Regions from separate parts of the Micromonospora sp. NPDC005299 genome, predicted to be linked through region 1. Evidence: riboswitches for the same ligand, from Rfam matches in the RefSeq annotation. Region 1 holds a riboswitch; the other holds the start of a gene.
The links. A riboswitch is a leader RNA that binds a small molecule or an ion and turns the genes downstream of it on or off. The one in region 1 is predicted to bind thiamine pyrophosphate.
Positions count from the first base shown of each region.

Region 1 (7,509 bases):
CACCTCCCAGCTCAGCTTCACCGGGTCGCCGCCGACCTTCTCCAGCGCCTGGTAGATCGGCACGGTGCCGATCGGCACCGGCGAGTTCCGCACGATCGCCTCGCGGGTCTCGTGGATCCGCCTGCCGGTGGACAGGTCCATCACGGTGTCCGCGCCCCACCGGGTGGCCCAGGTCAGCTTCTCCACCTCCTCGGCGACCGAGGAGGTCACGGCCGAGGTGCCGATGTTGGCGTTGACCTTGACCAGGAACGCCTTGCCGATGATCGCCGGCTCGCACTCCGGGTGGTTGACGTTGAGCGGCAGCACGGCCCGCCCGGCCGCGATCTCGTCGCGGACGAACTCCGGCGCGGCCCCCTCCCGGATCGCCACGAACTCCATCTCCGGCGTCACGATCCCGGCCCGGGCGTACGCGAGCTGGGTTGGCCGCTTCCCGTCGACCCCGGCGAGTGGGGTGCCGGCGCCGCGCACCGGGGCGACGTCCCCGCGCGCCGCGATCCACGGTCCGCGCAGCGGCGGCAGCCCCACTTCCGGCTCGGATCCCGGGCCGGACGTGTCGTAGAGCCGGACCGGCGGGTTGTCCCCGGTCAGCGCCACCTCGGCGAACGGCACCCGGATGTCCGGGCGTGACCCCTCGATCCAGACCTTGCGACGTGCGTGCATGACAGCCTCCCTGTCGCTCAAGCGGACCAGCCGAAGTGGTCCAGCGGGCCGCGTCCCGTGCCCAGCTCCCAGTGCCGCGCGCCGGTCAGCGCGCGGGTCACGTACTCCTTGGCGGCGGCCACCGCGACCGGCACCGGGTCGCCCGCCGCCAACCGGACGGTGATCGCCGCCGAGAACGAGCAGCCGGTGCCGTGGTTGTGCCGGGTGGCCACCCGGGGCGCGCGCAGCAGCGTGGTCGAGCCGCCGCCGGCCAGCACGTCCACCGACTCGCCGGCCGCGTCGACGTCGCCGCCGGTCACCACCACGTGCGCCGGGCCGGCGGCGGCCAGCGCCTCGGCCGCCGCGACCATCTCCTCGACCGTGGTCACCGGGCGTCCGGTGAGGGCTGCGGCCTCCGCGCAGTTCGGCGTCGCCACCTCGGCGTACGGGAGCAGCCGCTCGACCGCCGTCACCACGCCGAGCCGGTGGCCGCTGGTGGCGACCAGCACCGGGTCGACGACCAGGCGGGGCAGCCGGCCGGCCTTCGCCGCCTCGGCCACCGCGTCGGCGACCGCGGGGGTGCCGAGCATGCCGGTCTTCACGGCGCGTACGTCGAAGTCGCCGAGCACGCTGTCGAGCTGGTCGCGCACGGTCTGCGGGGGCAGGGGCAGCACGGCGTCCACGCCCCGGGTGTTCTGCGCGGTGACCGCGGTGATCACGCTGGTGCCGTAGGCCCCGAGGGCGGCGAAGACCTTGAGGTCGGCCTGGATGCCGGCGCCGCCGCCGGAGTCTGATCCGGCGATGGTGAGTGTGGTCCTCGGGGTCACTGTTCTTCCTCGGTGGTTGCGGTTGAGGGCTGCGGCCGACCGTGCCCACTCCGGGCGGTCAGGCTTGATCCCTGCGTGGGCACGGTCGGCCGCAGCCCTGACGTGGGGACGTCCGCGCGAAGGCTGGGGCTTGTCATCACCGGGGTGACCGCCGTTGGGACGGCTGCCGCCGGGGTGGGGGCTGGTCGGGTCGGGCCGTGGCCGGCCCGACCAGCGGATTCGTGGGCCGCCGTGAGCGTGGCGGCGACCTCGGTGGGGTCTCCGGCGCGCATGAGCGCGCCGAGCACCGCCACCCCGGCGGCGCCCGCCGCGAGGCACTCCCGCACCTGTCCCGGGGTTTCGATGCCGCCGAGCGCGAGCACCGGCACGGGGCTGGCCGCGGTCAGCTCGCGGAGCCCGGCCGGATGCAGGGGTGGCCCGTAGCCGGGTTTGGTTCTCGTCGGGAAGACCGGCGACAGGGTCGCGTAGTCCTCCGTGGCGAGTCGGGCCAGTTCGGTGGCGTCGTGGCAGGAGCGGCCGACCAGTCCGACGGCCGGCGGCGGGTACGGGCCGGCGGCCGGCAGGTGGACGGCGTCCCCGCCGAGCGGGTCGGGCCCGGCGACGATCAGCGTGCCGTCGGCGTCGGCGAGGATCGCGCGCAGCTCGGCGGCCAGGCTGGCCCGCTCGGCCCGGGCCAGGTCCTTCTCCCGCAGCACCACCCAGCGCACTCCCCCGGCCACGGCCGCCCGGACGACCTCGGCCAGCGGTCGCCGCGCCTGCCAGCGGTCGGTGAGCAGCACCACGCCCGACGGCACGGCCTCGCCCGAGGCGGGCCCTTTCCCGTCAAGACCTGCGGAGCGGACCGGGATCCCGGTGCCGAGCGGCGGGGTCACAGGTCCGGCCTTCCCTCGTCGGGGGTGGAGGCGAGGGCGTGGAAGCGGCGGGCGATCCGGCCCGCCCCGTACGCCAGCCGCCCCGCCTCGACGGCGTGCCGCATGGCGGTGGCCATCGCCACCGGGTCGGCGGCCCGGGTGACCGCGCTGGCCAGCAGCACGGCGTCGCAGCCCAGCTCCATGGCGAGCGCGGCGTCGGAGGCGGTGCCGATCCCGGCGTCGAGGATCACCGGCACGTCCACGCCCTGCCGGATCAGCCGGATGTGGTGCGGGTTGCTCACCCCCAGCCCGGAGCCGATCGGCGCGCCGGCCGGCATCACGGCCGCGCAGCCCACATCGGCCAGCCGTCGGGCCAGGATCGGGTCGTCCGAGGTGTACGGCAGCACCGTGAACCCGTCGGCCACCAGCTCCTCGGCGGCGCGCAGCAGCTCCACCCCGTCGGGCAGCAGCGTGCGCTCGTCGCCGATCACCTCCAGCTTCACCCAGTCGGTGTCGAACGCCTCCCGGGCCAGCTGCGCCGCCTTCACCGCCTCGGACGCGGTGTAGCAGCCGGCCGTGTTCGGCAACAGCCGTACGCCGCACCGGTCCAGCAGGTCGAGCAGGCCACCGGCGGCGCCCGGGGCGGTGTCCACCCGGCGCAGCGCGAGGGTTACCAGCTCGGTGCCGGAGGCGCGGATGGCCTGCTCCAGCACGTGCAGGTTGGCCGCGCCACCGGTGCCGAGGATGAGCCGGGAGCCGAAGCCGACCCCACCGATCTCGAAGGACATCGGGCTCACCCGCCCTGGGCGGCGCTGAGCACCTCGACCCGGTCGCCGTCGCGCAGCACGGTCGCCGACCAGCCGCCGCGCGGCACCACCTCGCCGTTCACCGCGACCGCCAGGCCGCGGTCCTGGGCGGTGACCGCGCGGACCACGTCGGCGACGGTCGAGCCGCCGGGCAGGTCCCGTCCCGCGCCGTTGACGATCAGCTCCACCTGGGCTCCTTCCCGAACCGGTCCGGGGTGAAGGGGGCGAGCAGCGGGTCCGGCTCGCCGGTGACGATCAGCTCGGTGACCAGGTCGGCGGTGACCGGGGTGAGCACGATGCCGTGCCGGTGGTGTCCGGTGGCGACGAGCACGCCGGGCCGGCCGGGCAGCGGACCGATGATCGGCGCGTTGTCCGGCGTACCGGGGCGCAGCCCGGCGATCGCCTCGACCAGGTCGTACTCGGCCAGCTCCGGGACCAGATCGACGGCGGCGCGGAGCAGCCGGAGCACCGCCCCGGCGGTCACCTCGGTGTCGGCGCGCTCCTCGACGGTCGCCCCGACCACCACCTCGCCGCTGTCCCGGGGCACCAGGTAGATCGACTCGCCGTCGGCGTACCCCCGGATCACGTGCCGGAAGTCCGGCGCGCCGCGACCGGGCGCGCGGAGCCGGAGCACCTGGCCCTTGACCGGTCGGATCGGCAGCCCGGTCAGCGCGGCGGCGCCGCAGCCGGCCGCGACCACGGTGAGCCCGGCGTCCACCTCGGACAGCGCGCCGACTTGCGCCGGGCGCAGCACCGCGCCGGCGCGCTCGGCCGCCGCCCGCAGCGCGGGAACCAGCCGGCGCGGGTCGACCTGATGGTCGCCGGGGGCGACCGCGCCGCCGCGCACCCGCGGGGCCAGCGCCGGCTCGCGGTCGCGCAGCTCCGAGGGGCGCAGCGGCGTGATCGGCAGCCCCAACCCCTGCTGGTACGACCAGAGCCGCCGCGCCTCGGCCAGGTCGTCGGCGGTGAGCCCGACCACCAGGGTCCCGTCGGCGCGGAACCCGACGTCGGCGCCGGCCGCCTCGGCCAGGTCGGCGGCGAAGCGGGGCCAGCGGGCGGCGGACTCGGTGAGCAGCCCGGTCAGCTCGTGCTCGCCGAAGTAGGCCTCGGCGACCGGGGAGAGCATCCCGGCGGCGACGTGCGAGGCCCCGGAACCGGGTGCCGGGTCGTGGACGCTCACGCGCAGCCCCCGGGACGCGCACCGCCACGCGATCGCCAGCCCGACCGGTCCCGCCCCCACGATGGCGACGTCCGGTCGGGTCAGCACGTCAGGGCCTCGATCAGCTCGGCGGTCGTGCGCGCGGGATCGGGGCTGGCGGACAGCGCACCCACCACCGCCACCCCGTACGCCCCGGCGGCCCGCAGCGCCGGCACCGACGCGGCGGTCACCCCGCCGATCGCGATCACCGGCACGTCCACCGCACCGGCCACCGCGCTCAGGCCCGCGGAGCCGATCGGGTCGGGCAGGCCCGACTTGGTGGTGGTGGCGTGACACGGGCCCACGCCCAGGTAGCTGGCCCCGGCGGCGACCGCCGCGGCGGCGCTGCCCGGCTCCCGCGCGGTCGCGCCGAGCACGGCGTCGGCGCCGAGCACCCGTCGGGCGGCCGCCACCGGCAGGTCCTCCGCGCCGACGTGCCCGCCGGCGGCGTCGACCGCCAGCGCCACGTGCAGCCGGTCGTTGACCAGGCAGGTCGCCCCGCACGGCCGGCACAGCCCGACCACCCGCCGGGCCAGCTCGTACGCCTCCCGGTCGCTGGCGTCGTCCTCGACCCGGACCTGGACGACCAGCTCGGCGCGGGCCACCGGCAGGGCGGCGCGCAGCACGGCGAGGGGGTCCCGCCCGGGCCGGGTGTCGGTGATCAGATGCAGTCGTCCCAGGGACGGCACGGCAACTCTCCTCCCTGCGCCGGCATTACCCGGATCAGGTTCGACGGTCGGGGGCTTCCAGCCCCCCTCTCAGCCCGGTGGCACCGGGCTCCCGTGGGTCACTTGCGGGCCTACCGTACGACGTGCGCGCCGATCCGCCAAGCGCCGATGGGGAATTTCCCACCGACTGTCCCAGGTGGAGGACGGGGACAGCGGGTGACCCCCCGATCACGTCATGCTGTCCGGATGGGCCGCGTCGGAGCCGGGGTGGACAGCACGCTGCCCCGGCACCTGAAGGAGGTGCCGGGGCAGTGGGCAGGGTCGGTCAGAGGATGGCGTCGAGGGTGTCGAGATCCGCGTCGTAGGGCTGCCAGGTGCCCGCCTCGGCGTTGGCGCGTACCTGCTCGGGCGTGGTGGCGCCGGCGATCACCGAGGTCACCGCCGGCCGGGCGGCGAGCCCGCCGATGGCCACCTGGAGCATGCTGATACCGCGCTCAGCCGCGTACGCCTCGATGGCCTCGATGGTGTCCCAGTCGGCGGCGGCGAGGCGCTCGGCGTACCGGCCGCCGCCGGAGAGCCGGCTGCCCGCGGGCGGGGCCTCGTCCCGCTTGTACTTGCCGGTGAGCAGGCCGTTCGCGAGCGGGAAGAACGGCAGCATGCCCAGGCCGAACCGCTCGCACGCCGGGATCACCTCGGCCTCCACGCTCCGCTCCAGCAGCGAGTAGTGGTTCTGCGCGGAGATGAAGCGCGCGCGGCCCTGGGAGGAGGCGGTCCAGTCGGCGTCGGCGATCTGCCAGCCGGCGAAGTTCGAGTTGCCGAGGTAGCGCACCTTGCCGGCGGTGACCAGGTCGTCCAGCGCGGCGAGGGTCTCGTCGATCGGGGTGCCCGGGTCGGGCTCGTGCATCTGGTAGAGGTCGATGTGGTCGGTGTCGAGGCGGCGCAGGGACGCCTCGACCGCCCGGGCGATGTAGCGGCGGGCGCCCCGGGCGCCGTGGTCGGGCCCGTTCAGACCGTGCATGTCCATGCCGAACTTGGTGGCGACCACCACGTCGTCCCGGCGCCCCTTGAGCGCCTGCCCGAGCAGTTCCTCGGAGCCGCCCTGCGGCTCTCCGTAGATGTCGGCGGTGTCGAAGAAGTTGATCCCGGCGTCGAGCGCGGCGTCCACCACCGCGCGGGTGCCGTCGAGGTCGAGCTTGCGGCCGAAGTTGTTGCAGCCGATGCCGACGACGGACACCACGAGTCCGGAGTCGCCGAGCCGGCGGTAGGTCATCTCAGTCACGAGATCCACCCTATGCCGCCGCGCGGGCGGTCACCCGACGTCCCAGACCGGCTCCGAGGTCTCCACCACCTCGCCGTCACCGCGGAACAGCACGAACCGGTCGAAGGAGCGGGTGAACCACCGGTCGTGGGTGACCGCGACGACCGTCCCGGCGAAGGCGTCCAGCCCGGCTTCGAGGGCCTCGGCGGAGGCCAGGTCGAGGTTGTCGGTCGGCTCGTCGAGCAGCAGCAGGGTCGCCCCGGACAGCTCCAGCAGCAGCACCAGGAAGCGCGCCTGCTGGCCGCCGGAGAGGGTGCCGAACCGCTGGTCGCCCTGCCCGGCCAGCTCGTACCGGGACAGCGCCGCCATGGCCGCGTGCCGGTCCATGCCGGCCCGGTGCTCGTCGCCCCGCCACAGGATGTCGACCAGCGTCTTCGCCATCAGCTCCGGCCGGTCGTGGGTCTGGGAGAAGTGGCCGGGCCGGACGCGGGCGCCGAGGCGTACCTGGCCGTCGTGCGCGACGGGGGTGAGCGCCGCGGCGCCGTCGACGGGGGTGTTGGCCGGGTCGGGGTCGGTGCCGCCGCGGGCGAGCAGGCGCAGGAAGTGCGACTTCCCGGTCCCGTTCGCGCCGAGCACCGCGACCCGGTCGCCGTACCAGAGTTCGAGGTCGAAGGGGTAGGTCAGGCCGTCGAGTTCGAGCTGCTCGGCGATCACCGCGCGCTTGCCGGTCCGCCCGCCGGTCAGGCGCATCCGGATGTCCTGCTCCTTCGGGGGTACGGGCGGCGGCCCGGCCTCCTCGAACTTGCGGAGCCGGGTCTGCGCGGCCTGGTAGCGGGAGGCCATCCCGTCGTTGTACGCGGCCTTCTGCTTGTACATGAGCATCAGCTCGCGCAGCTTCTGGTGCTCCTCGTCCCAGCGGCGCCGCAGCTCGTCGAGGCGGGCGTGCCGGGCCACCCGGGCCTCGTGCCAGCTGGCGAAGCCGCCCGGGTGCACCCACGCGCTGCCGCCCTCGACGGCGACCACCCGGTCGGCGGTCTGGGCGAGCAACTCCCGGTCGTGCGAGACGTAGAGCACGGACTTGCCCGACTCGCGCAGCCGGGCCTCCAGCCAGCGCTTGCCGGGCACGTCGAGGAAGTTGTCCGGCTCGTCGAGGAGGAGCACCTCGTCCGGGCCGCGGAGCAGCAGTTCCAGCGCGAACCGCTTCTGCTGGCCGCCGGAGAGGGTCCGCACCGGCCGGTCCCGGGCGGCGTCCCAGGGCAGGC
Region 1 covers NZ_JBIAKG010000001.1:554,702-562,210, forward strand. Annotated here, with positions in the region: gene thiC (phosphomethylpyrimidine synthase ThiC) at 1-660, opposite strand, end outside; gene thiD (bifunctional hydroxymethylpyrimidine kinase/phosphomethylpyrimidine kinase) at 678-1,466, opposite strand; partial or broken gene ACFYPD_RS02625 (thiamine phosphate synthase) at 1,667-2,260, opposite strand; gene ACFYPD_RS02630 (thiazole synthase) at 2,335-3,114, opposite strand; gene thiS (sulfur carrier protein ThiS) at 3,111-3,311, opposite strand; gene thiO (glycine oxidase ThiO) at 3,302-4,390, opposite strand; gene ACFYPD_RS02645 (thiamine phosphate synthase) at 4,384-5,010, opposite strand; TPP riboswitch at 5,005-5,114, opposite strand; gene ACFYPD_RS02650 (aldo/keto reductase) at 5,315-6,277, opposite strand; gene ACFYPD_RS02655 (ABC-F family ATP-binding cassette domain-containing protein) at 6,299-7,509, opposite strand, start outside.

Region 2 (7,509 bases), on a different contig from region 1:
CGCCGGCCAGGGCCCCGAAGAAGGCGTTGTACTGCCACAGGTGGACGGTGGAGAAGTAGAGCCCGAGCAGCGCCATGGCACCGCCGATGGTGGCCGCCACCGGCTTGCCACGGTGCAGCGTGGCGGCCAGCCCGAGCGTCGCCGGCAGCAGCAGCAGATGGGCCAGCGCGAACAGGATGGTCTCCACCCGCCACGCGCCCAGGTTCCCGGCGGCCACCGCCACGTTCCCGGCGGTCTCGGCCACGTCGTCCGGGAACATCACCCAGTAGAAGGCGTTCGCGACGCCGTACACCACGCCGCCGCCGAGCAGGGCGCCCGCGGTGAGCCGCCGGCCCGTCCGGCCTCCGGTGCTGTCGTTCATCAGTGTCTCCTTCCGAAGTCGTGGGAGGGACGCTAGGAGCCGCACCCGGACCGGGTCGTCGGCGCGGAGGTTGATCCGTGGGTGGAGTGTCGGCGGCCGTCGCTACACCCGTGGGTGGACGCGGAGGCAGGTCCGCCGTGGCTACCCTTCCGGCATGTCTGCCGTCCTCGACGTCCGGCGGTGGCGCGGCGTGGCCAGCTCGCTCGCCGGTGCCGCGCTGTTCGCGTTCGGCGTGGCCGAGCTCTACGTCCCGCTGGCCGGCTACGTCGAGGGGGAGGGGCCGGACCTCGCCGCGCTCTCCGCCGGCTGGCTCGCCGTCCTCACCGTGCTGCTGGTCGGCTACGGCCTCGCGGTGGCCGGCTGCACGTCGTACCCCCGGACGGCCGCCGTCCTCGCCGGCGCCTGCTTCACCGCGCAGAGCCTCACGCCCGTCCTGCCGGAGTGGCCGGTCGTGCCGCTGCTGGCGCTGGTCGCCGCCACCTTCGGCTGTGTCGCGGTGGGTGGCCGGGCAGCTCCCACGGTCGCCGTGGTCAGCTACTTCCTCCCGCTCGGGATCGAGAACGCCGTGGCCGGGGACTCCGACTGGATCTTCATCCTGTTCGTGGGGCTCGCCGTGCTGGGTCCCGGGTACGCCGTGCGGATGCGGCGTGCGCAGGCGGCCCGGCTGGTGGCGCTGGCCGCCGAGCGGGAGGCCGCCGCCCGGACGGACGAGCGGCTGCGGGTGGCCCGCGAACTGCACGACATCGTTTCGCACGGGGTCTCGGTGATGGTGCTGCAGGCCGCCGCGGCGCAGGCCGTGCTCGACTCGGACGCGGGTCAGGCCCGCGCGTCCCTCGACGCGGTGCAGGAGGTCGGGCGCGACGTGGTCACCGAGCTGCGCCGGCTGCTGGTCATCCTCCGCGGCGCGGAGGCGGCCCCGGAGGGACTGCCGTCGTTGCGGCGGATCGACGCGCTGAGCTCCGGGGTGACCCTGGCCGGCGGGCGGGTCGACGTGACCGTCACGGGTGACTTCGACGCGATTCCCGCCGCCGCCGACGTCAGCGGCTACCGGATCCTCCAGGAGGCGCTGACCAACGCCGCCCGGCACGCGCCGGGCGCGACCGTCCGCGTCTCGATCGAAGAGGCCGGCGACGCCCTCCGGCTGCACGTGGCCGACGACGGGCCCGGCCCGGCCCGGCGGAACGCCGGCACCGGGCACGGCCTGACCGGCATCCGGGAGCGGGTGGAGCTGTTCGGCGGTACGGTCAGCGTCGGTCCCCGCCCGCAGGGCGGCTTCGAGGTACGCGTCACGCTGCCCTTCGACGCCGAGGCGTCGAAGGGCGCGCCGGCCACGGCGGGGGTCACCGGATGACCCGGGTCCTCATCGCCGACGACGAGGCGCTGGTGCGCGGCGGCCTCCGCATGATCCTCACGGCGCAGCCGGACCTCGAGGTGGTCGCCGACGCCGCCGACGGCGAGGAAGCTGTGCAGCTGGCGACCCGGTTCGCGCCCGACGTGGTGCTCATGGACATCCACATGGCGCCGTTGGACGGGATTGCCGCGACCGAGCGGATCCTGGCGGCACGGAGCGACACCCGGATCATCATGCTGACCACCTTCGACCTCGACGAGTACGTCTACCGGGCGCTGCGGGCCGGCGCCTCCGGGTTCATGCTCAAGACCACTCCGCCCCGGGAACTGGCCGAGGCGGTGCGGACCGCGGCACGGGGCGACGCCCTGCTCTCCCCGTCGATCACCCGTCGCCTGATCGACCACTACACCGCGACCGCGTCGGTGGTCGCCCACCCGGGCCTCGCCGAGTTGACGGCGCGGGAGACCGAAGTGCTGCGGATGATGGCGCTCGGCCTGTCGAACCGGGAGATCGCCGACCAGCTCTTCGTCGGCGAGGCGACCGTGAAGACGCACGTGAACCGCATCTTCGCCAAGCTCGGGGTGCGGGACCGGGTGCAGGCGGTGGTGCTGGCGTACCGGAGCGGGGTGGCCCAGCTCCGGCGGTAGCGGGAGCCGCCGGTCAGCCGATCAGCGGGCGGAAGGTGCCCAGCACCACGCTGACCGTCAGCGCCGCCCCGGCGATTGTTGCCGCGCCGGCGACCAGCAGGGCGTCCGCCCGGGTGAAGCGCTGCCGCCGGGCGACCGTCCGCGGGGTGCCGGCGTCGAAGCCCCGGGCGTCCATGGCGACGGCCAGCCGGGTGCCCCGCCGGATGGCTCCGACCAGCAGCGTGAACGCCGTCGACCCGAACAGCCGCAGCTTGGCCACCGGGTTGCGGCCGGCGTCCACGCCCCGGGCCCGGCGCGCCATGCTGATCATCCGCCACTCCTCCTCCAGCAGCGGCACCAGCCGGAACGCGGCCAGCGCGCCGATGGCGAACCGGGCGGGCGCCTTCGCGTTCTGGATCAGCGCGTCGGCCAGGTCGGTGGGGTCGGTGGTGGCGAAGACCAGGATCCCGGGCAACGCCACAGCGAGCATCCGCAGCACCAGGCCCAGCGCGGTGACCAGCACGCCCTCGGTGACCACGACCGGGCCGGCCTCGACCAGCACCCGGCCGGAGCGGTCGGCCGCGAAGAGCACCAGCGTGACCAGGATGCCGGCGGCGCCGGCCAGCAGCGGCCAGGCCCGCCGGGCCAGCACCCGGTAGCGGACGCCGAACAGCGGCAGCACCGCCAGTTCGACGGCGATGGCGATGGCCGGTGCCACCGGGTCCAGGGTGGCCACCAGGATCAGGGTGAAGACCAGCGCGGCGGCCAGCTTCGCCACCGGATTGCGCCGGGCCAGCGGCGCCCCGGCCGCGGCGACCGGCTCCACGCTGATCATCGGCACTCCCGGGTGAGGGTGCGGCCTGTGCCGGCGGAGGTCATCGGCGTTCCAGGGTGATGGTGCGGTCGGCCAGCGCGGCGACGAAGTCCGCGTCGTGGGTGACCGCGACCACGCCGTGGCCGGCGTCGCGCAGGTCGGCGAGGAGGTCGACCAGTTCCCGCCAGGTCCGCCGGTCCTGGCCGAAGGTGGGTTCGTCGCAGATCAGCAGGCGGGGCGCGGTGGCCAGGGCGGTCGCCACGCTCAACCGCCGCGCCTCCCCGCCGGAGAGGGTGTACGGGTTGGCGCCGGCCAGCCGGTCCAGCCGCAGCCGCTGCAGCAGCGCGTCCACGGTGGTCGCCACGGCCGCCTCGGGCTGCCCGGTGCGGCGCGGGCCGAGGGCCAGCTCGTCGCGGACGGTGCCGGTGACGAACTGGTGTTCCGGGTCCTGGAAGACCGAGCCGATCCGGCTGGCCAGGGCGGGGGCCCGCCAGCGGTGCGGGGGAGTGCGCGCGTCGCGGCCGGCGAGGGCGGGGGTGGCGGCGACCGTACCGGTTCCGGGGCGGAGCAGGCCGCCGAGGAGCAGGGCCAGGGTGGACTTGCCGGCGCCGTTCGGGCCGAGCACGGCGAGCGCCTCGCCGGCGCGTACCGCCAGGTCGGTGGGGCCCAGCCTGGGCGGCAGGCCGAGCCGGTCGGCGGTGAGCAACACCTCGCCGGGAGGCGCGGTGGCGTGCCGGGGCGGCACGGTGCGGCCCGGCACCCAGACCCCGGCGGCGGCGAGCGCGTCGCCGTGCGCGGCGAAGACCGCGCCGGGCGGCCCGTCGGCGTGCACCCCGCCGCCGGGCTCCAGCACGACCACCCGGTCGACCAGTGGCAGCGCCTCGGCGACCCGGTGCTCGACGAGGATCAGCGTGGTGTCCGCGTCGAGGGCGTCCGCGACGGCCCGGCGGACCAGGTCGGCGCCGGCCGGGTCGAGGTTGGCGGTCGGCTCGTCGAGCAGCAGCAGCCCCGGCCGCAGGGCGAGCGTCCCGGCCAGTGCCAGCCGTTGCTGCTCGCCCCCGCTCAGCGCCGCGGTGGGCCGGTCCCGGTCATACGGGAAGCCGACCCGGCGCAGCGCCTCGTCCACCCGGGGCCAGATCTCCTCGGCGGGTACGCCCCGGTTCTCCAGCCCGAACGCGACGTCGTCGCCGCAGCGGGCCATGACCAGCTGGGTCTCCGGGTCCTGGAAGACGATGCCGACCCGTTCCCGGGCCTTGCGCGGGTCGAGCCCGTCGATCTCGACGGTGCCCTCCTGCTCGCCGGAGTCCTCGGGCAGCAGGCCGGCCAGCGCCGCCAGCAGCGTGCTCTTGCCCGCCCCGGAGGCGCCCAGCAGCAACACCCGCTCCCCGGCCTCGACGCGCAGGTCCACCCCCCGCACCGCCCAGCCCTTCCGCCCGGCATGCCGCCACCCGAACCCCCGCACCTGAACGGCACCCACGCGTCGCACCTCCCCTCTCGGCCCCAGCTTGGTTGATCAAGAGGTTTGCGTCAGGAAAACCGCTTTCGCCGACGCAAACCTCTTGATCAACGCGGTCTCGGCGGGTGGCGGTCAGACCAGGGCGCGGTCGCGGCCGGCCGGGAAGCGGTCGAGGACGCCGGTGTTGGCCAGGGCGCGGGTGAGGAACCACGAGCCCGCGCCGGCGATCACGGTGGCGCTGACGATGGTCAGCAGGGCGTACGGCAGGCGGTAGTCGACCAGGTCGTAGGCCTTGTTCCAGTAGACGAAGTCGAAGATCGCGGCGGTCAGGCCGGTCAGCGCGCCGGCCAGCAGGGCGACCGGCAGCCGGAACGCCCGGTAGCGGAAGGCGGCGAAGGCCAGTTCGGCGCCGAGACCCTGCATCAGGCCCTGCACGATGACGATGCCACCCCACTGGCTGCCCAGCAGAGCGGAGACGACCGCCGCCAGCAGCTCGCAGTAGAGCGAGGCGCCGGGCTTGCGGATGACCAGCCCGCCCAGCACGGCCGGCACCAGCCAGACGCCGTAGATCAGCGTCTGCGCGGGCGGGAAGAAGGCGAAGGCGGCGTCGGTGGCGCTCCAGACCAGCCCCCAGGCCCAGAAGATGACGCCGAAGGCGACGGCGATCACCGAGGCGACGACGATGTCGACGGTGCGCCAGCGGTTGCTGTCGGTGTGGTTCATGGCTGACTCCCAGTTCAGGTGAGGAACCAGGAGAAGACGCACGCCGCGCCCGGTGGTCACCGGACGGCGGCGCGGCTGGAGGTCGACCGAACTCCCTGCGCTGGCATTACCCAGATCAGGTTCGAGGGTCTGCGGGCACCGGCCCGCACTCTCAGCGCTGTGCGCTCCCCTGTCGGATGTGAAGTTGTCTCGTCGCAGACGCTAGCACCGACCCCGGCCCCGGGCCCAGCAGGGCGATCGCCCGTTAGGGTGGCGATCATGCGGGTCGAGGCGCGAGGTCTGACATTCGAGGTACGCACCGGCGGCCCCGAGGGCGGCGACCCCGTCCTGCTGCTGCACGGCTTCCCGCAGCACTCCGGCGAGTGGGACGAGGTGACCCCCGCGCTGCACGCCGCCGGGCTGCGCACGTACGCCCTCGACCAGCGCGGCTACTCGCCCGGCGCCCGGCCGGCGGAGGTCGGGGCGTACCGGATTCCGGAGCTGGTGGCCGACGCGGCCGCGGTGCTCGACGCGCTCGGGGTGACCTCCGCCCACCTGGTCGGCCACGACTGGGGCGCGATCGTGGCGTGGGGCCTGGCGGCGGCGCACCCGGAGCAGGTGCGCACGCTGACCGCGGTGTCGGTGCCGCACCCGGCGGCCATGGGGCACGCGCTCGCCACCGACCCGCGGCAGAAGGCCCGGTCCTCCTACATCGTCCTGTTCCGCAAGCCGGGCAAGGCGGAGAAGGTGCTGCTGGCGTTCCGTGCGGCGGCCCTGCGCCGGATGCTCGGCGGGGTGGGCGACGCCGACCGGGTGGCCCGCTACGCCGAGCCGATGCGCGAGCCCGGTGCCCTGACCGCGGCGTTGAACTGGTACCGGGCGATGACCGGGGCGGACATGAAGGCCGTCGGGCCGGTGGGCGTGCCGACCACGTTCGTCTGGAGCGACGGGGACGTGGCGATCGGGCGCACCGCCGCCGACGCGTGCGCCGCCCACGTCACCGGCGACTACCGCTTCCTGGTGCTGCCCGGCGTCACCCACTGGATCCCGGACGAGGCGCCCGGCCCTTTGGCCGCGGCGGTTCTCGCCCGCGTCGGCCGATGATCGCGAGCCCCACGTCGGCCCGGCCGCACACCCGCGCGTCGCTCGCCGCCCAGCTCCGCGACCTCGGCGTACGCCCCGGCGGGACCGTGCTGGTGCACGCCTCACTGCGCCCGCTGGGTTTCCTCTGCGGCGGCCCGGAGGCGGTGCTGCTCGCCCTGCGCGACGTGCTCGGCCCGGCCGGCACGGTGGTGGTGCCCACCCACACGCCGGAGAACAGCGACCCGGCGGACTGGACCAACCCGCCGGTGCCGGCGGACTGGTGGCCGGTGATCCGCGACGAGCTGCCCGGGTTCGATCCGGCGGTGACACCGAGCCGGTTCATGGGCGCGCTGGCCGAGCTGGTCCGCACCTGGCCGAAGGCGCTGCGCAGCGACCACCCGTACGTCTCGTTCGCCGCGCTCGGGCCGGCCGCCGCCCGGATCGTCGCCGGCCACGAGCGGGCCGACATGCTGGGCGAGGGGTCTCCGCTGGCCCGCCTCTACGACCTCGACGCCGACGTGCTGCTGCTCGGCGTGGACCACGGCAGCAACACCTCCCTGCACCTGGCCGAGTACCGGCAACCCGCGCCGCCCCGGCAGCGCTGCGGCGCGGCCGTGCTGACCGCCGACGGCGGCCGGGAGTGGGTGTGGTGGGACGACGTACGCCTGGACGAGGAGTGTTTCGCCCGGCTCGGCGCCGACCTGGAGGCCACCGGCGCGGTGCGGCTCGGGCCGGTCGGCGACGGGACGGGCCGGTTGATGAGGCAGCGGGCGGCGGTCGACTTCGCGGTGGAGTGGCTGGCCCGGCCCCGAGGGACGGAGGAAGCATGACGGTGAGTTCCGAGGCGTACCTGGCGGTGGTGACCGAGACGATCGGCCGGGTCGCCGCCGACCAGCGGGAGAACGTGGCCCGGGCGGCGGACCTGATCGCCGCGTCGCTGCGCGCCGACGGGGTGGTGCACGCGTTCGGCACCGGCCACTCGGAGGCCCTCGCCATGGAGATCGCCGGCCGGGCCGGCGGGCTGGTCCCCACCAACCGGATCGCCCTGCGCGACCTGGTGCTGCACGGCGGCGAGCCGGCCGACGTGCTGGACCCGAAGCTGGAGCGCGAGCCGGC
Region 2 covers NZ_JBIAKG010000008.1:88,714-96,222, forward strand. Annotated here, with positions in the region: gene ACFYPD_RS22585 (hypothetical protein) at 1-361, opposite strand, end outside; gene ACFYPD_RS22590 (sensor histidine kinase) at 516-1,712, shown strand; gene ACFYPD_RS22595 (response regulator) at 1,709-2,359, shown strand; gene ACFYPD_RS22600 (energy-coupling factor transporter transmembrane component T family protein) at 2,373-3,173, opposite strand; gene ACFYPD_RS22605 (ABC transporter ATP-binding protein) at 3,214-4,629, opposite strand; gene ACFYPD_RS22610 (ECF transporter S component) at 4,741-5,331, opposite strand; TPP riboswitch at 5,406-5,512, opposite strand; gene ACFYPD_RS22615 (alpha/beta fold hydrolase) at 5,590-6,414, shown strand; gene ACFYPD_RS22620 (aminoglycoside N(3)-acetyltransferase) at 6,411-7,223, shown strand; gene ACFYPD_RS22625 (sugar isomerase domain-containing protein) at 7,220-7,509, shown strand, end outside.
Region 2: another riboswitch for thiamine pyrophosphate. It lies ahead of ACFYPD_RS22610 (ECF transporter S component); the one in region 1 lies ahead of ACFYPD_RS02645 (thiamine phosphate synthase).